DNA from 4 places in the Macrococcoides bohemicum genome. Region 1 is predicted to be linked to each of the others. Evidence: riboswitches for the same ligand, from Rfam matches in the RefSeq annotation. Region 1 holds a riboswitch; each other region holds the start of a gene.
What was found. Region 1 has a riboswitch for S-adenosylmethionine ahead of HT586_RS03255 (methionine ABC transporter ATP-binding protein). Riboswitches for the same ligand answer to the same signal wherever they lie in the genome.
Positions count from the first base shown of each region.

Region 2: it holds a riboswitch for S-adenosylmethionine, as region 1 does, so the genes downstream of both, HT586_RS11085 (M20 family metallopeptidase) here and HT586_RS03255 (methionine ABC transporter ATP-binding protein) in region 1, are expected to answer to the same signal.
Region 3: it holds a riboswitch for S-adenosylmethionine, as region 1 does, so the genes downstream of both, mtnK (S-methyl-5-thioribose kinase) here and HT586_RS03255 (methionine ABC transporter ATP-binding protein) in region 1, are expected to answer to the same signal.
Region 4: it holds a riboswitch for S-adenosylmethionine, as region 1 does, so the genes downstream of both, metK (methionine adenosyltransferase) here and HT586_RS03255 (methionine ABC transporter ATP-binding protein) in region 1, are expected to answer to the same signal.

Region 1 is NZ_CP054482.1:614,979-619,870, reverse strand. Features, by position in the region: gene HT586_RS03270 (N-acetylglucosaminidase) at 1-778, shown strand, start outside; gene HT586_RS03265 (MetQ/NlpA family ABC transporter substrate-binding protein) at 913-1,752, opposite strand; gene HT586_RS03260 (methionine ABC transporter permease) at 1,770-2,435, opposite strand; gene HT586_RS03255 (methionine ABC transporter ATP-binding protein) at 2,425-3,441, opposite strand; SAM riboswitch class I at 3,511-3,617, opposite strand; gene HT586_RS03250 (phospholipase D family protein) at 3,741-4,892, opposite strand, start outside.
Region 2 is NZ_CP054482.1:2,105,789-2,110,680, reverse strand. Features, by position in the region: gene HT586_RS11100 (GrpB family protein) at 1-446, shown strand, start outside; gene HT586_RS11095 (response regulator transcription factor) at 566-1,240, shown strand; gene HT586_RS11090 (sensor histidine kinase) at 1,372-2,874, shown strand; SAM riboswitch class I at 2,929-3,026, shown strand; gene HT586_RS11085 (M20 family metallopeptidase) at 3,086-4,270, shown strand; gene ldmS (L-aspartate--L-methionine ligase LdmS) at 4,260-4,892, shown strand, end outside.
Region 3 is NZ_CP054482.1:2,194,324-2,199,215, reverse strand. Features, by position in the region: gene mtnA (S-methyl-5-thioribose-1-phosphate isomerase) at 1-809, opposite strand, end outside; gene mtnK (S-methyl-5-thioribose kinase) at 806-2,008, opposite strand; SAM riboswitch class I at 2,091-2,195, opposite strand; gene HT586_RS11460 (HD domain-containing protein) at 2,360-3,655, shown strand; gene HT586_RS11455 (YwhD family protein) at 3,665-4,162, shown strand; gene HT586_RS11450 (YwiB family protein) at 4,416-4,823, shown strand; gene argS (arginine--tRNA ligase) at 4,823-4,892, shown strand, end outside.
Region 4 is NZ_CP054482.1:1,814,724-1,819,615, reverse strand. Features, by position in the region: gene HT586_RS09410 (alpha/beta hydrolase family protein) at 1-230, shown strand, start outside; gene pckA (phosphoenolpyruvate carboxykinase (ATP)) at 400-1,989, opposite strand; SAM riboswitch class I at 2,178-2,289, shown strand; gene metK (methionine adenosyltransferase) at 2,398-3,588, shown strand; gene HT586_RS09395 (hypothetical protein) at 3,674-3,850, opposite strand; gene HT586_RS09390 (nuclease-related domain-containing protein) at 4,096-4,892, shown strand, end outside.

The sequences.
Region 1 (4,892 bases):
TGCTGAACCAAATGAAACAATAGTAGATATCACTGCTCAACCAAGACCTGTAGGAGAAGGCATCAACCATATCGAATTACCAATCTCAATTAAAGATGCTTTAAAAATTCAGATGTCACTACATCCAAAACCTCAAAGCTCTAACGGTATCAAATGGAAGAACGCACATCGTAAAGATATACTAGATGCGATGAATCCAGAAGAGGCTATGATTGATTCTGTACAAAAGTATCAATTTCTTGTACTAAACGAACCACAACACCTCACTGCAGATCAGCTTAATATTTTATTACAAGGAAAAGGTATTTTAGAAGGACATGGTGAAGCCTTTAGACAAGCTAGCTTAAAATATAATATTAATGAAATCTATTTAATCAGTCATGCCTTTTTAGAAACAGCTGAAGGTACAAGTACATTAGCTAAAGGCGTTAAAGTTAAAGGTGAAGATAAGAACAAACGTTTCTATAATATGTATGGTGTTGGAGCATATGACAAAGATGCAGTAAAATATGGTGCGAATTATGCAGCAAACGTTGGTTGGGATACACCAAATGAAGCGATTATCGGCGGTGCTGAATTTATTTCAAAAGGATTTGTTTCTGAAAATCAAAATACACTATATGCTATGCGCTGGAATCCATTTGCGCCAGGAGACAGTCAATATGCTACAGATATATTATGGGCACGCGCAAATGCAAACTACATGCATGCCTATTATCAAAAGTTAGGCATTTCAGGCGGGAAATTCAATTTCGTACATTATGCAAAGCAACAATAATATTTAAACGATAATAACACAAACCCCCTTATCCAGCTGAATAAGGGGGTTTGTTTGGGATGGGTATGGAGTTAAAGGGGATTGTTCACCTAGAGTCTCACTAAGTGAACATTAATCGCCAAGGAGCAATCTATCTATTTCAAACCCTCTTCAATCTTATTGATTTCATCTTGTGATAAGTTTTTCGCAATTTCACCGTCTTTCGTATCTTCTTTTAAAGCATCTTTAGCTAAATCAGAGTGATACAATTCAACGATTTTCTTATATGTTTTGTTATCTTTATCTTCTGTTTTCGCTGCAATAACATTAATGTATGGTGCGACATCTTTATTATCCGCATCTTCCAGATAAATCGGATCATCTTTTGGATTAAGTCCAGCACGCGCTGCAACACCATTATTAATGATAGAAACTGCTACATCTTCTAATACACGTGGTGTTTGCTGCGCATCAATCGGTTTGATTTTTAGATCAAGTTTGTTTTCTTCAATTTTGTCTGGTCCACCAAATAGACCGAAGTCACTAGATAACTTAATTAATCCAGCTTGTTCTAATAACTTTAATGCACGCGCCTGATTAGTAACGTCATCAGGAATTGCAATTGTATCGCCTTTTTTCACATCTTTAATGTCTTGAATCTTTTTAGTATATGCCCCAAGTGGTGCAAATACTGTTGTACCTACTACAGATAATTTTAATTTATGATCTTTTTTAAACTGATCTAAGAAAGCGAAATGCTGGAACGCATTTAAATCAATTTCACCTTCAGCAAGCGCATTGTTAGGTGCTGTGTAATCCTGGAATTCAACAAATTCAATTTTTATGCCATCCTTCTCTGCTTCTTTCTTAACAACATCCCAGACTTTAGAGTCCACGCCAGTTACACCAATCTTAACTGTCTTTTCATCTTCTTTACTACCACATGCTGCTAGAATTACGATTAAACTTAAAAATAAAACGAATAACTTTTTCATCTTTTCATTCTCCTTTTTTATAAACGACTTGTATATATGCTTGCTACTTTGTTACCGATAAATTGTGTGATCTGAACTAAAACAATTAATATAAGCACTGTAATAAACATGACTACAACGTCAAAGCGCTGATAGCCATATGTAAAAGCGAGATACCCTATGCCACCAGCACCAACAAGACCTGCTACTGCAGAGAACTCGATGAGTGATACGGTAGTAAAGGTTAACCCTAAAATGAGGGCTCCTGCTGCTTCCGGAATTAATACTTTAAATAAAATATCAAACTTACTTGAACCCATAGACTGCGCTGCTTCAATTACACCACGATCTACTGAAACGATATTGTTTTCCACAACACGCGCAATAGATAATGATGCAGCTAACGTCATCGGAAATATCGCTGCCCAGATCCCGATAGATGTACCTACTAAAAATCTAGTAATCGGAATCAGTGCTACTAAGAAAATAATGAACGGAATCGGTCGAATTGTATTGATGATTGCGTTCAATATCGTATTTAACACTTTATTTTCTAAAATATTGCCCTTACCAGTTGCATATAATAATATACCTAGCGGTAAACCAATGAGTGTTGCCAGTACTAAAGTAATTGCTACCATGATGAGTGTGCTGATTGTGTGCTCTAATATTACTGGCCAGAATGTACTTAAATCAGTTTTCAAATCCTTCTACCTCCCTTACTTCTATGCCGTGCTGTGTTATTTCTGATAAGGCACTTTGAATATTTTGAACATCACCAACCGCTTCGATTAATAAATTCCCAAATAATCTATCAGTTAACTCGGTGATACCGCCATACAAAATATTAAAATCAACATGATTTGCTCTACCAATCTTACTCAATACCGGCTCAAGAATTTGTTCATGATTAAAGATAAATCGATATAGTTTACGATTCGTAACATTAATATCTTTAGGGATGTCATCATTAAGTACACTATGCACAAAACGCTTTGTTGTTGGATGAACAGGTGTAGTAAATAGTTCAAATACCTTGTTACTCTCAACCACTCTGCCCTTTTCCATTACAGCTACTTCATCACAAATTGATTTCACAACTTCCATCTCATGGGTGATGATCACTATCGTGATATTAAGCTTTTCATTGATATCTTTTAACAGGTTTAATATTTCATCTGTCGTTTCAGGATCCAGTGCACTTGTTGCTTCATCACAAAGTAATATATCAGGATTCGTTGCTAACGCTCTTGCAATACCTACACGCTGCTTCTGTCCACCGGATAACTGATTTGGGTAATCATCTTTCTTATCATCAAGACCGACAAATGCCAGTAATTCGTCCACACGCTGCTCGATTTCAGCTTTAGAATATTGTTTCGTTAGCTTTAAAGGATAACGAATATTATCACTGATTGTCTTTGCTTTAAATAAATTAAACTGCTGAAATATCATGCCAATATTTTGACGTTGTTTACGTAAATCTTTCTCCTTTAATCCAACGATATCTCTACCTTCAACATATACATGACCAGAAGATGGCGCTTCAAGTCGATTAATTAACCTGAGTAAAGTTGATTTCCCAGCACCTGAATATCCAACAATGCCGTAGATTTGACCCTTCTTGATTGAAAGCGATACATCATCTAGTGCATTAATCGAACCTTTCTTTGTTTGATACGTTTTAGTCACGTGATCAATTTCAATGATTCCCATTTTTTCTCCTCCCAAAATAAAAAACGTGCACTCAGCTGGTAGCTAAATGCACGTTATACGTCCGATTTATCTGCCAAGCATGAGCTTGATGGAATTAGCACAGTGCTCTAAATTAGAGTCCGCTGCTGAGACTTCATCGGGCCATATCCCTCTGTCTCTCTTGATAAAATAATTATTAATTTGTTTTACATGTTACAGTGAATCAAATTATCTGTCAACAACATTTTAAAAAAAGTTTGAGCTGGGGATTTTTTGGCCGATAAATCCAGTTTGTCGGCCATCAAATACCATTTTTAAAAACTTGATAATCCACTAAACTCCTGAATACGATATATTACTGATTTCAAGAATGAAGGATCCTTCTTTACATCATAATGATCAGTTACATGCGCATAAGTATTATCCCATTTCGCATCAAAATCCTGATCAATCTTAGTAAATACCGGTAAGCTCGATTGTCCAGAAATCATAACATCCGTCTCTAGATTTAAGTCACCGACATTACGTCTTGTTAAATTCGCACTCCCTAAGATTAAAGTCGATTCATGTTTATCGTTATCTTTCAGCAATGTAAATTTCGCATGATACTGTTCACCATGACTCACTGCCCATTTAATCTTGATGTTATCATCCGACTTTGCAATTAACTCGTGTGCAACCGGTTTATTCGGAATGCCAGGTTTTTCTTTACCGAATGCTTCTTTATTTACATCTAGAATTAACTGCACATCTACACCACGTTTACTTGCATTAATTAAAGATTTTACAATATCTCGATCAGCAATATAGAACATGCCCATCTTAATAGAATCTCCATCACTCATTCGACCAATCTCTTCTAACAGCGCAGCTTTAATCTTCCCTTCAGTAACTAGTGTTGTCGTATAATTCATACCATTATTAAATGCGCGTGCATTGATCTTAAAATCATCAACTCTTAAATCTGCACCACTCATATTCATCGCATGTACTTCACTATTGATTAAATCTTCCTGAATCTGACCTCTTACTTTTAATGCAACATTTTGATGATGACCACTCGGATCATGTGGGTTACTTGAAGCAATAATTGCAGTCTTCTCTGTTACTAACGTTTTACGGTGATTGGCTTTCATATTGAGCAATCTACCAAATCCACGAACCGTTACATTCGGTTCATCTTTAGAAAAAATATTGGTAATTAATCCATTCTCATTATTACCAAACCAACGTAATGTTGGGCGCCAGAAACCTGAATATACTGGATTAGAGTCTCGTAAATGAACGAGATTCGTTTCATATAAATTTATTCCATTAGCGCGCAACTTTTTATAATGCGCAGGTGTATAACTGCCGTAGAATGAATTGATCGGGTCAGTTAACATATATATTCTAATATTCGGTTGAGCCTTCTTTTTAGCAACTAATGCATCCGTTAATTGTTCAGTTAATTTAGGAAATTCAAT
Region 2 (4,892 bases), 870 kb from region 1:
ATAATATATTGCATATCGGTTCAACAGCAGTGCCTGGTATGTCGGCTAAACCAATTATTGATATGATGATTGTCACTAAAAGTTTGCAGCTCTTTGAAACGCAGCATCTGGCTTTAATCAATTTAGGTTATGAAAGAATCACATCGGCATTTAAAGATAGTTTACAATATGTGAATCGCGTTTCAGGTGATAGAACACATCAGCTCTATATATTTCCATCTGGTCATGAAAAGATTTTAGAAATGACTGCGTTTACCAGCTATTTAAAGTATTATCCGAGTGAGATGGAACGATATAATAGTGTGAAAATAGAACTTGCTAAAATGTATCCATTTGAAGTTCACGCATATGAACAGTCTAAACTTATCTTTGTTACCGTAATGACAGTAAAAGCTCTTGACTGGTATAGTGATAGAACATCACATGAAGATGTTTCAATAATATAAGAACGAGATTGAAGATTACTTCTATCTCGTTTTTTTTCATCATTAAAAGAATAATACAAAAATAGTGGAAATTTTGTTATTATTACTAAATAAATGCATTTTTTAAAGGAGATAAAAATATGCCGTCAATATTAATTGTAGAAGATGAACTTGAGATTGCCGAACTTATAAAGTTTATTCTTGTGCGTGAAGGATTCGGAAAAGTTGATATTGCTTCTACATTTGCACAGGCGAAGTTGATGATTAGTACACATTATGATACTTATCTATTGGACATAAATCTTGGGGATGGGTCAGGTTATGATCTTGGCAATGAAATACGTGAAATGACCGATGCGCCGATTCTTTATGTTTCGGCCAATACACAGGATAGAGATAAGATTAAAGGCTTTCAAAATGGAGCAGATGATTATATTACAAAGCCATTTAATCCGATGGAGCTTGCGGTGAGAGTAAAGGTCAATGTCGAGCGTTATATGAAGTCCGGTAAAAAAGAAAAGGCGTTATATTCATTTGACGAACGAAATGCAGAATTAACTGTAAGAGATAAGAAATATCTGCTTTCAGGAAAACAATATTTATTGATGCAATACCTCTATGAACATCAGGATGAGATATGTACAAAAGAGCAGATTTATGAAGCGGTGTGGGAAAATCAGTTTGTAGATGATAATACAGTGATGGTTCATATCCGAAAGTTAAGAGAAAAGCTCGAAGTGGAACCAAGTAAACCGAAATTATTACTAACATCACGTGGTATCGGCTACATTTTAAAATCAGGTGAGGATAAATGAGCATCAGCAAAAAATTTATGATTCGCTTTATCCGTTATTTTCTTATCTTTTATTTTTCAGTGACCTTAATTATTTGTGCCTTCTTTCTCTATTTTCTGGTTACGAGTGAACAAAGTTTCTTTGAGGAAGATATGCAAAGTGTGGATTCATATGCTATTAGTGAATATATTAAGTTTGACGGGGACAAAGTTAAACCGGTTAAAGAGATGGTTAATTATATTAAACAGCACAACGGCATACTTGTAGTAAGAGACAAGGGTGGTAAGGTCATATATTCGTCTGATAAAGATTTCAAATTACAGCCGTTAAATACATATCGTGCTGAAGCATTTACGACATGGGAGCTGCCTAAAGGACAGCAGGTTATCTATTTGGAGAATAAAGTATTAAATGAAGCGAGACGTAAGCTTGAAACTGATTCGAAAGAAGCACAGCGTTATTTAGAGCAACACGATCTTGCGTTATTCGTTGCAGATAAAAAAGGCTTAACTAAAATTTCTGGACAGTTTGATGAAGATGTCGTGAATAGTACGCTATTTAAGCATAAGAATAATGACAATTACCAGAAATATTTCTTTGTTTCATATTTTAAAGATAATAAAAATTACTATGTGGTTCAGAAAAATCAACATCCGGCTGATACGAAAGCAATCTTTGCAGAGGACAGCTATATGTATGATAAAGATTTTATGAATGACATAAAAAATTTTTTAATTTGGTATGCATGGATAAATCTCGTTGTATTGGCTGCTATATTACTGTTCTCAATCTTTTTAGGTAATCGACTAGCGCAACCGTTAAAACACTTTTCAACATGGGTAGAGCGACTTGCAAAAGGTGACTATTCAGTGCTTAATGATGAAAGAATCTATAAAAATGGTCGATTACGTCGTAAATATCGTATGTATAGTCCGATTGATGGTGCGATAGCGAAACTTACAGGAAAGCTTGCAGATGATAAAAATTACCAAAGTAATATGAATATTCAGCGGGAAAAATGGGTACGGGGTATTACACATGATTTAAAAACACCGCTTAGCTCAATCTATGGATATGCCAAAATACTTAACAGTGGTATGCTGCTTGAACCGGACGAACAGAAGAAGTTTATCGGCATTATTGAAGATAAAGCATTATATATTGATCAGCTGCTTAAAGATTTAAATATGGTCTATCAACTGAAAAGTGATGGGATTCAATTCCATACAGAAGAAACATGTTTGCGAACATATATCGATGCATTTGTCTCTCAATATGGCAATAAAGGTTTAAGCTACATACATAAAGAAGATGCGACGATTCATATTGATACGTCAAGGATGGATCGCGTGCTGACGAATATTGTGACGAATAGTTTTACACATAATGTCAATGTTGAAGTATGGATCAGTACGTATACGAATGGAAATAACGCGATTATAGAAATTGCGGATAATGGGCAAGGTATACCACAGGAAGATCTGACACATATCTTTGAACAGTTCTATCGTGGTAATAGAACAAATGAACACCATAATGGCAGTGGTTTGGGATTATCTGTGGCAAAAGAAATCGTGGAACTGCATGACGGCACGATAGACGTTGTCAGTTCAGTTGCTGGCACGAAATTCTTAATTACTTTACCAACATACTAATTTTGATATTTGACAGAATTTATAGATAACTATATAGTTATCTATAAATTCAATAACTTATCAAGACGGATTGAGGGAAGGGCCCGATGACATCCAGCAACCTGCAGTAATGTAAGGTGCTAATTCCTACAGCGTAAGCTGGCAGATAAGAACGTGTAGACATTCCTATCTGGGAATGTCTTTTTTTTATAAGTACGGAGGAGAGAATAATATGAATAACAAAGTATTACAATATATAGATGAAAATAGAGATAAATTCATACGCATCAGTCATGAAATTCATGCACGACCTGAACTAGGCAACGAAGAATACTTTGCGTCTAATTTGCTGAGCAAGACATTAAAAGATGCAGGATTTAGTATAGAGCGTGATATTGCAGGACATGAAACTGGATTTATCGCATCGTATGAAAGTGAGAAAGCAGGACCTACTATTGCTTATTTAGCAGAATACGATGCATTGCCAGGTTTAGGACATGCATGTGGTCATAACATTATCGGCACATCTAGCGTATTATCAGCGATTGCTCTAAAAGAAGTGATTGATGATTTAGGCGGTGTCATTCAAGTGTTCGGCACACCAGCTGAAGAAGGTGGTGTAAACGGGAGTGCGAAAGCATCATACGTTAAAGCTGGGTTATTTAATGATAGTGATGTAGCATTGATGATTCATCCTGGTCATGAATCGTTTAGAACCGTGCCAACATTGGCAGTAGACGTATTTGAAGTGGAGTTTTTTGGCAAGACTGCGCATGCTTCTGAGAATGCACATAATGGTATTAACGCGCTCGATGCGATGATCAGTTTCTTTAATGGTATCGGTCAACTGCGTCAACATATTAAAAAGACGGATAAAGTGCATGGTGTTATTTTAGATGGTGGTAAGTCAGCAAATATTATTCCGGATTATACGAAAGCGAGATTTTATACACGAGCAATCAGCAGAAAAGATTTAGATGTATTAACCGGTAAAGTTGATCGTGTAGCACAAGGTGCGTCAATTACAGCAGGTGCAGAATATCAACTCAACCACATTCAAAATGGTGTCAATGAATTCATCAGAAATACATTTTTAGATGATTTATTTGAGAAACATGCTATTATGCATAATGAACCAATTTTGCATGATGATTTTGGTTTCGGTTCAACGGATACGGGGAATGTAAGTCATATCATTCCTACGATTCACCCGCATATAAAGATGGGGTCATCGTCGCTCGTAGGCCACACAGTAGAGTTTCGTGAAGCAGCGAAAAGCGCACACGGAGACCATGCCTTATTACAAGGCGCTAAAATAATGGCAACGATGGCTATCGAGTTAATCGAGAAACCTGAAGAACTACAACGCATTAAACATTTACATGAAACATTAAAGGAGAACATTTATGGGGACTAAACCAATCAACTTACCATTAGTTATGAAAGATTTATATGGGGAGAAAGTGATGTATTCATCACGCCCATCCTATACTTTTAATCCATGGCTGCAGCCGGAAGAACATCAGTCAAATTTACTGAGCGCACGTGAACTATTAATCGCCGAGATGCCGGTCGTTGTACACCAAGCGACTGTGACAGATAAAACTGAAGCGTTGTTTAATGCAGTTGGATTTGATATGCCAAATAGTTTCAGAGTGTATAATACACGTGAATCATATGAACAGGTGTTACGCGAGGCAGTTGCAGATGGAGAAAAGATATTCTTTCAATATGCCCATGAAGAAGAATTAGTACCAGGCGATAAATATGTCGTACCGCGTGATAAATTTTTAGCGCTTAACAATAAATCAATACTGGATAAATGGACAAAGGGGAAATTCTTACCGAAACGTGACGTTGTAGCGATTGAAGAGTTTGAAAATACTGTTCGCAAGTGGTCACTGCCTTTCGTGATTAAACCAGGAGACGAACATCCGACTGCCGGTGGATATGGCGTAATGCTGTGCTATACGCAGGAAGATGTTGAACGTAGTATTAAACGTGTCCGAGAAGCAGAAGGTACAGAGCAGATGATTATC
Region 3 (4,892 bases), 780 kb from region 1:
GTTAAATCAAAGGTTGGTGTTGGAGCTGCAACGTAAAACGGTACATTATAAAACTTTGCTGCAATTGCGAGTGGTAATGTGCCGATTTTGTTAACGACGTCGCCATTTAATGCTACGCGGTCACAACCGACAATAACAGCTGTAACATCTTGTTGCTGTAACACAGTTGCTGCAGTACTATCTGTAATTGTTGTAACATCGATGCCGGCTTGCGATAACTCAAAAGCTGTAAGTGCGCCTTGAAATCTCGGTCTAGTCTCATCGCTAAACACTTTAAATTGAATATCTTGAGCGTGTGCTAAATAAAATCCCGCTGTCGCTGTACCTAACGTGCTTGTTGCAAGACTACCTGGATTGCAATGCGTAATAAACGTTGAATTCGGTTTTATGAGTGGTAACGTATGTTTCCCGATACGGTCATTGATTGATTTATCATCTTCGTAAATGTGTTGAGCGAGCTTTTCTAAAGCCACGATACTCTGATTGACATCTTCAGTGATGACCTGACTCAATCGATCAAGCGCCCATAACAAGTTGATTGCTGTTGGTCGTGTGTTGGATAGTCGTGTAATAACGTCCTGCATATAAATTTTAAAGTCTTTATCCCCGTTGTATTGTAAGGCACCGATTACAACACCATATGCTGCAGTAATTCCGATCGCTGGTGCACCGCGCACGATCATATCTTCAATTGCTACTGCTACTGCTTCATAATCTGTGCAGTCGATATACTGTATATCATGTGGTAATTTCGTCTGGTCAAGGAGCGTAAGAACGCCATCTTTGTATTGAATGGATTGTAATGTCATGCCGCAATCTCCTTAAATTCTGTATATAGTGAGAATATAGATGGGTAGATGGATAGCGATTCCGGATATTGAATGAGCGATTTCGCAAACTTAATAAGCTGCACTTCTATCTGAGCGCGTTGCTGCTCAGGTAAAGTCGTTAAATCATTTACTTTAGCAAGTCCGACGATACGACGAATAATTTCAAGTCCACATACTACATAAGCATCTTCAAGCACTGAACGGATATAGCTTGCATAAACTGAAGTTTGTTTCAATGCGACATCTTTCGTCTTTTCCTGTAAGATCGCTAAACTTCTCTGTTTGAATACTTCTAATACATCAGTGATACTTTCGGCAATAAATTTAGCCTGTTCATCTCTGCCAAGCGCTTGCGCATTACTATATGCAAAGAAAAGGTGAGCGAGCACATTTCCGACATCATATCCTGCTGGCCCATAGAAACCGAATTCAGGATCAATGACTTTTGTTTCTGTTTTATTAACAAATACTGAACCTGAATGTAAATCACCGTGGATTAAACTTTGACTTTTATTTAAGAACTTAAGCTTCGCTTCTGCGACTGCAAGCTTTAATGCGTCATCGTTATAAAGTAACTGTTCGACGTATGGAAGTAAGGCACTACTGACCTCATTGCGAGAGAAATTATCGTAAAATGGCTCGGTGAACACGAGATCTTCAGATATCTCGCATAATTCGGGATTTATCGTATCTTTTTGTAAAGCTTTCTTCTCTTTAGCATCAAGTACAAAGTCTGATGTGTTAATCAGTGTCTCAGCCAAATATGTCCCTAAATCAACACCGATATTCGGATAAATATTGCCATCGATTAAACCTTGGCGTAATACTGTGTAATCTTTTAAGTCTTCCATGATGACACATTTCATTACATCATCAATCGCATAAATATGCGGCACAAGTTGTGGTACGATGTCGCCGTGTACTTTGAGTAACTTCCCTTCACGAATTGTACGATCAGTTGATAATTTAAATTCATCTGAAATACGCGCTACGACGCCTGAATGTTTGACAATAATGGACTTGATGCCGTTAGATACACGAAAGACATAATTTAAATTACCATCTCCGATTTCATTTACTGTTAACTTCTCACCGGGGTTAAATAAATTTGTAGTTTCAAGTATGTATGCTGCAATATCAACTTCCTGCATTAAGAAATATGAACTAAACTTAGACAATGGTTTCACCTCAGAATTAATTTTTTCACAAAAAAAAAACGTTTCCCCATATGCACGGGAAAACGTTAGCCATCAGTATCTCTACTTATCTTTCAGCACAATTGTACTGTAGGAATTGGCACCTTTTCCGTGTGGATAGGTTGCTGGACGTCATAGGGCCTAATCCCTCAGTCACTCTTGATAAATAATTATTAAATTTTTTGTTAAGTTGAATATTAAATTAATTAAAAATATAAGTCAATAACTTTCTGAAAATTTTTTGTATTACAAAATTTTTAAAAGCCGTTAATCATTCTATTTTAGAGGCTTTATGATAAAATTTAAGTAATGAAAAAATAAAGGAGAACCACTATGGGCTACCAATTCCAAAAGATGCAGGAAGAGAAGGTATTCAAAGATCCGGTGCATCGCTATGTGCATGTACGGGATCAGTTAATTTGGGATTTAATCAAGACGAAAGAATTCCAGCGATTACGTCGAATAAAACAACTTGGTACGTTATATTTATCTTTTCATACGGCTGAACATTCACGTTTCAATCATTCGTTAGGCGTTTATGAAATCGTACGTCGTATGATAGACGAAATATTTGCTGGACGTGAACATTGGCATAATGAAGATCGTTCGCTCGCATTATGTGCAGCACTGTTACATGATTTAGGCCATGGTCCGTTCTCTCATTGTTTCGAGAAGATTTTTAATACGGATCACGAGCTTTACACACAGCAGATCATATTAGGAGATACGGAAGTAAATCATGTGTTGTCACGCGTTTCACCTGAATTTCCGAAAGAAGTAGCTGCTGTAATCAACAAGACACATCATAATAAGCTGGTCATTTCGATGATTAGTTCGCAGATTGATGCTGACCGTATGGACTACCTACAACGCGATGCTTTCTATACAGGTGTGAGTTATGGTAGTTTTGATATGGAACGTATATTAAGGCTTATGCGTCCGACAAAAGATGAAGTTGTGATTAAAGAAAGTGGTATGCACGCTGTAGAAGATTATTTAATGAGCCGTTACCAGATGTACTGGCAAGTATATTTTCATCCAGTCAGTCGTGGTGGAGAAGTATTGTTAAATCGTGTCCTGAAACGTGCCAAAGTGTTGTATGAGGCAGGATATGCGTTTAAAGAACCACCTAAATATTTAGTGCCGTTCTTTAAATCAAATCAAGTATCCGTTGATGCATATTTAAGACTCGATGAAATGGTGTTAAATTATTATCTGCAGCAATGGATTGACGAAGAGGACGCCATTTTAAGTGATTTATCGCGCAGATTTGTTAACCGTGATTTATTTAAACATTTACCGTTTGATGGTAATCGATTTACGATAGATGAACTAACTGAATTGTTTACTAAAGCGGGCATAGATCCGGATTATTATTTTGTTGTGGACTCGTTTAGTGATTTGCCATATGACTATAACAGACCTGGGATTAACTCGCGTAAACCAATTCACTTAATAACGTCTACTGGCAAGATTAAAGAAATTAGTACTCAATCGGTTATAATCAATAGTATTACAGGTATTCAGAGAAAAGATTATAAAATTTACTATCCTAAAGAAACAATTTTAAATATCGAAGACCTTGAAATTCGAGGTGCAATTATTAACGTATTAAATGAATTAGAATAGGGTGATAATATGGCAGAATTTCAGTTTAATATTATAAAAAATGATCCGCTTGACGGACATAAAGGTACGAATATCGGCTCGATTAGCTTAGATAATGTGGCACCAGTATTTATTGATGTTGCTGAGAAAAAAGCATTTATCGATATCGGTGCGATGCATGCGCGTAGTGAAGTTGAAAAGCGTGTGAAATGGGTGACGGATAAATCTGAAACAGAAGGTCCTGACCAGAAAGAATACTGGCTCGTATGGGTAACGACAGAACGTGCAGAAGTCGGTCCGTATTATGCGGGGGCTACTGCTTGTTATATGGCAGTAAATAAGGAACGTAAACGTGGCTATAAAGTGATGGCTGAACACGTCAATATGATGGATAAATCGATGAAGCACAAGTTCATTTTAGATCAGATTGGTGATGACAATAAAGCGGTCCTAAAAGACTTCTTAATGCATCATAACCCTGAGATGTGGAACAATTCTGGTGAAGCACTAAAAACGATGTTAGGTTAAACGGGCTAACGATAGTTCATCTTTTCCGGATACGGCGAGTATCCGCAAAAGATAAGCACCGTCATATCATCAATTTTGTGACAAAAATGTGACTTTAATAATCGTGTAGATTTTCGGTTGTAATTTTTGCTTAACATTAGTAAGATATGAGTAGCTATAAAAATAGCTAGGACACTAAAGAAAGCAGGTATTTTTATACCTGCTTTCTTTAATTTTATGCAAATTTTGTTATAATCATTAGTGGGTGATCAACTTGAATATAGAGATTCATATAAAGCAACAAATCACAAATAGTGAAGGTACGGAGACATTCGACTTAATTACTACAGGCACACTCATAAAAAAGGCACATACATATATTATGTATAAGGAAACAATCGATGATATCCTGACTGATGTACGTGTTAAGGTTGAGGATGAACGGGTGCGTATTAATCGAAAAGGTCAACTGACGTTAGATTTTTTGTTTGTCCCATACGAGACAACACAAAATATGTATCACCTGGCTAATCAAAAAACTGTAATGGAAGTTACAACCAATCAAATGTTCATCGAGTCTGATGAACATTCCGGTAAAGTTTACATTCAATACACAATTGTGAATAATCAAACTGTCTTAGGCAGTTATACATACGATATAGAATATAAGGAGCGAGTATAATGAACATCGTACAACAGCAAAAAGAAACATTAATCGAAGAAATTAAACAGGCGATATTAAAAGCAGCAC
Region 4 (4,892 bases), 1.2 Mb from region 1:
GCGAAGGTATTGATCTGATAAAAGCAGACAGTCCTCCAATTATGATAATTCACGGAACAGAAGATAGGCAGGTTAATATTGCGCATGGTAGGATGCTTGAAGAAAGACTGAAATTACTAGGTGTAAAGCATAAAGCGATATACTTAGAAGGTGAAGCACACGTCCTTCGACCTGATAATGAACGCATGATACTTAAAGAAATATATAGATGGATGCTAGCAGTAGAATAAAATGAAGATGTGACTTAAATTTTAGTCCTTTTATCTTTAACAGCTTAAACGGCGGAACAGAAGTTGCCCCTACGACAAAAACCGAACAAAAACTATAAATCAAAGAGCGATTTATTAGTTTTGTTCGGTTTTTGCTTGTGGCAGAACACTTCAGTTCCAGCCTCTATTATTATCCTCTAAATATAAAGCCGCCTTTTTCTTCGATTTCAGCTGACTTTTCACCGAATTTCTTAAAGTTTTCCTGGAAGCGTAATGCTAAATCTTTAGCTTTTTCATCGTAAGCATCTTGAGATACCCAAGCGTTACGAGGCATTAAGATTTCTTTTGGAACACCAGCTACTGAATTTGGTACATATAGTCCGAAGATAGGATCTTGAGTGAATTCAGAGTTTTTAATTTCGCCACTGATCGCACGACGGATCATAGAACGTGTATGTGTTAAGCTCATACGGCTACCTACACCATATTCTCCACCAGTCCATCCAGTGTTTACTAAGTATACATCTGAACCATGCTTGTCAATTAATGCACCTAACATATTCGCATATACTGTTGCGTGTAATGGTAAGAAAGGAGAACCGAAACATGTTGAGAATACTGGTTGTGGGCTAGTTACCCCGCGCTCAGTACCCGCTAATTTAGATGTAAATCCACTTAAGAAGTGGTACATTGCTTGTTCTTTCGTTAATTTAGAGATTGGAGGTAATACACCGAATGCATCTGCAGTTAAGAAGATAATTGTTTTAGCATGACCAGCAATTGAAGGTAATACGATGTTATCGATATTTTCAATTGGGTATGCTGCACGTGTATTTTCAGTTAATGATTTGTCTTCATAGTCTGGGAAACCTTTTTCATCAACTTTAACGTTTTCTAAAATCGCACCGTAACGGATCGCATCATAGATTTGTGGTTCTTTCTCACGAGAAAGGTCGATTGTCTTCGCGTAACATCCACCTTCGATATTGAATACACCATTATCGTTCCAGCCATGTTCATCATCACCGATTAATTTGCGGTGAGGGTCGGCTGATAATGTTGTTTTACCAGTTCCTGATAAACCGAAGAATAACGCAACGTCTTTATTTTCACCAACGTTTGCTGAACAGTGCATGCTCATTACACCTTGTGTTGGTAATAAGTAGTTCATTACACCGAAGATACCTTTTTTCATTTCTCCGGCATATTCAGTACCACCGATTAAGATAATTTTATGTTTGAAACTTGTAATGATAAATGTTTCAGAATTTGTACCATCGATTTTTGGATCTGCTTTAAAGTGTGGCGCAGAAATGATAGTGAAGTCTGGATCGATTAAGATACCTTCATTGAATGTTTCAGGTCGGATAAACATTGTACGTGCAAATAAGTTATGCCATGCTAACTCATTGATTACGCGTAAATTTAATTGAGTAGCAGGGTCTGCACCTGCATAACCATTGAATTCATAAACTTTATCTTTTGTTCCTAAATAGTCTAAAACGCGGTCTAATAATTTTAAGAAGATGTCTTCAGAGATAGGTTGGTTGATTGTACCCCAGTCGATTTGGTCTTTCGTTTCTTCTTCTTCAACGATAAATTTATCTTTTGGTGAACGACCTGTATATTTACCTGTTTCAGTTCTAACAGCACCTGACTCTGTTAATACACCTTCACGATTTGCTAAAATTTCGTTGATTAACTGTGTTCTTGATAATTGATTTAATACGCTATCACTCTTTAATAAGTTATCTAATTTACCAAAGATTTGTTCGCTCATTAAAAGGTCCCCCAAGTTTATATTTTCTGCTGATGTAAGCAGTTTCATGAAATAGTATAACATAAGGTCTTAAGTGTTACATTAAATATAAATAAAATTTTATAGATAAAATATTATTCAGAAAATTTGTGAATCAGTTAGATATATTGACAGTGTACAAAAAGTTTAGTATTATCTAACTGCGGATTCTCTTATCCAGAGTGGTGGAGGGACATGGACCCTTTGAAGCCCAGCAACCCTTAACTTCGTTGTTAAGTAAGGTGCCAAACCGTTTGCAGACAGCTGTCTGAACGATAAGAGTAGAATGGACTAATTGTGTACAATTAGCCTTCTCTCTTAATAGGAGAGAGGGCTATTTTTTGTTTATAGCTTGAACCGTGAAATTTAAATTAATAGGAGTGTTTATAAATGGCAGATCGTAAATTATTTACGTCAGAATCAGTAACAGAAGGACATCCAGATAAAATTGCTGACCAAATTTCAGATGCAATCCTAGATGCAATTCTTACAGGAGATCCAAAAGCACGTGTAGCGTGTGAAACATCAGTAACAACAGGTATGGCTTTAATCGCAGGTGAAATTACTACATCAACATATGTTGATATTCCTAAAGTAGTACGTGATACTGTAAAAGAAATCGGATATACACGTGCTAAATTCGGCTATGACTTCCAGACGATGGCAGTACTTACTGCAATCGATGAGCAGTCTCCTGATATTGCTCAAGGGGTAGACCGTGCATTAGAAGACCGTGGTAACTTATCTGACTCAGATATCGAATCAATCGGTGCTGGTGACCAAGGTTTAATGTTTGGATTTGCATGTAATGAAACTGAAAGCTTAATGCCTTTACCAATTTCATTATCACATGAATTAGCGCGTCGTCTGACTGCAGTGCGTAAAGATGGTACTTTAGATTACTTACGTCCAGATGGTAAGACACAAGTTACAGTAGAGTATGATGAAGCGGGTAAACCGAAACGAATCGACACTATCGTTATTTCGTCTCAACACCATGAGAAGATTGAATTAGAACAAATTCAGGCTGACATTAAAGAACACGTTATTAAACCAGTTGTTCCAGCTGAATTAATCGACGAAGAAACAAAATATTTCATCAATCCAACTGGTCGTTTCGTAATCGGTGGACCTCAAGGGGATGCTGGTCTTACTGGCCGTAAGATTATCGTAGATACTTACGGAGGATATGCACGTCACGGTGGTGGCGCGTTCTCAGGTAAAGATGCTACTAAAGTTGACCGTAGTGGTGCTTATGCAGCACGTTATGTTGCGAAGAACATCGTTGCAGCAGGTCTAGCTGACAAATGTGAAGTACAATTAGCTTATGCTATCGGTGTAGCACAACCAGTATCTATTTCAGTTGAAACTTATGGTACTTCTGAATACACTGAACAACAACTTGTTGATGCAGTTCGTAAAACATTCGATTTACGTCCAGCAGGTATCATTCAGATGTTAGATCTTCGTCGCCCAATTTACAAACAAACAGCTGCTTACGGGCACTTCGGTCGTACAGATATTGATTTACCATGGGAAGCTACAGATAAAATTGAAGATTTAAAAGCAAATTTAAAGTAATTTTTTGGGCCTAAGTATTTATTACTTAGGCCTTTTAATATGAAAAAAGACTACCTCATATGAGATAGTCAATTGATAAATTGTATTATTCTTCTTCAGTTTCTTCTTCTGTAGCAGCATCGTCTTCAGTAGTCTCTTCTTCAGTTGTTGCTGCATCTTCAGTTTTTGCGTCGTCCGCTTTTTTCTCATCATCTCCACAAGCACCTAATAATAATGCTGATGCGAAAGTACCTGCTAATAATAAACGTTTATACATTGCCATGGTATCATCCTCCGAGAAAATTTAATTTTTGTCCAAAAATATTTTTAGGACACTTAAATTATTTCATATCATTATTAATTTAGAATTTATATTTTATTAAACTTTGTTAACCTTTGTTCAGAATATTAATTTCTTATTAATATTTTTAATTAGAGTAAACTTTCACAAATTACTTTCATATTTTCGATGAAGTTCTTCTGAAATTTCATTATAATAAAGGAAATACGGTTAGAAAGGTGAATGATATGTCAGTAGAAGTAGGAAGTACTTTATTTTATGTGTTAATTGGTTTAGGTGTTTTGGCTTTATTGTTCTTCGTCTTATGGTTACTCGCATTATCGAGTAAGAAAAAATCAATTGCGCGTAAAGAAGAAGAATTTCGTAAGGCGCAGAAAGTAAGATCAGATGAGTATCACGATGAAAGTGAGAAGTCTCGTCTTCAATATAAAAAAGAATTAGCTGAACAAAAAGAAATATTACAAAAAACAATCGATGAGAAATCATCACATATTGAATCTTTAAAGATGTTCTCAAAAGACAAAGGTGAATATTTAACGGACCTTACTTTAATTCAGTTAAAAGAACAGTTCATTCGTGAAGAACGTATTCGTCCTGAAGATATGCACGTACTTGCTAATATCTATATTCCAGGTAAACGCGTGAAAAGCACTGACAAACTTGATCATGTCGTATTGACGAGAACAGGTATCTACCTGATAGATTCTAATTACTGGACAGGTCATATTTATCACGGTGTAAGTGAGATGCAGTTTGCTGGCGAACCGATGCTTGAAGGTGTCTTCAACATATTAGATCTTGATCCGAAGCTTGAACAGACAATTGTTCTGGATAAGAATAAAGACGGTAATGCTGAATTCAGAACATATAACCACTCGATTGAAGCATTGAAATTAAAAGCTGAACGTTTAGAAAAAGTATTTGAGTTACCATATCCGGTAACACCGATTGCGTACTATAATGCAGAAGGGGTAGGTAGTGAACACATCACTAACTATTCAAGAGATAATGGCGTGAAGGTGAT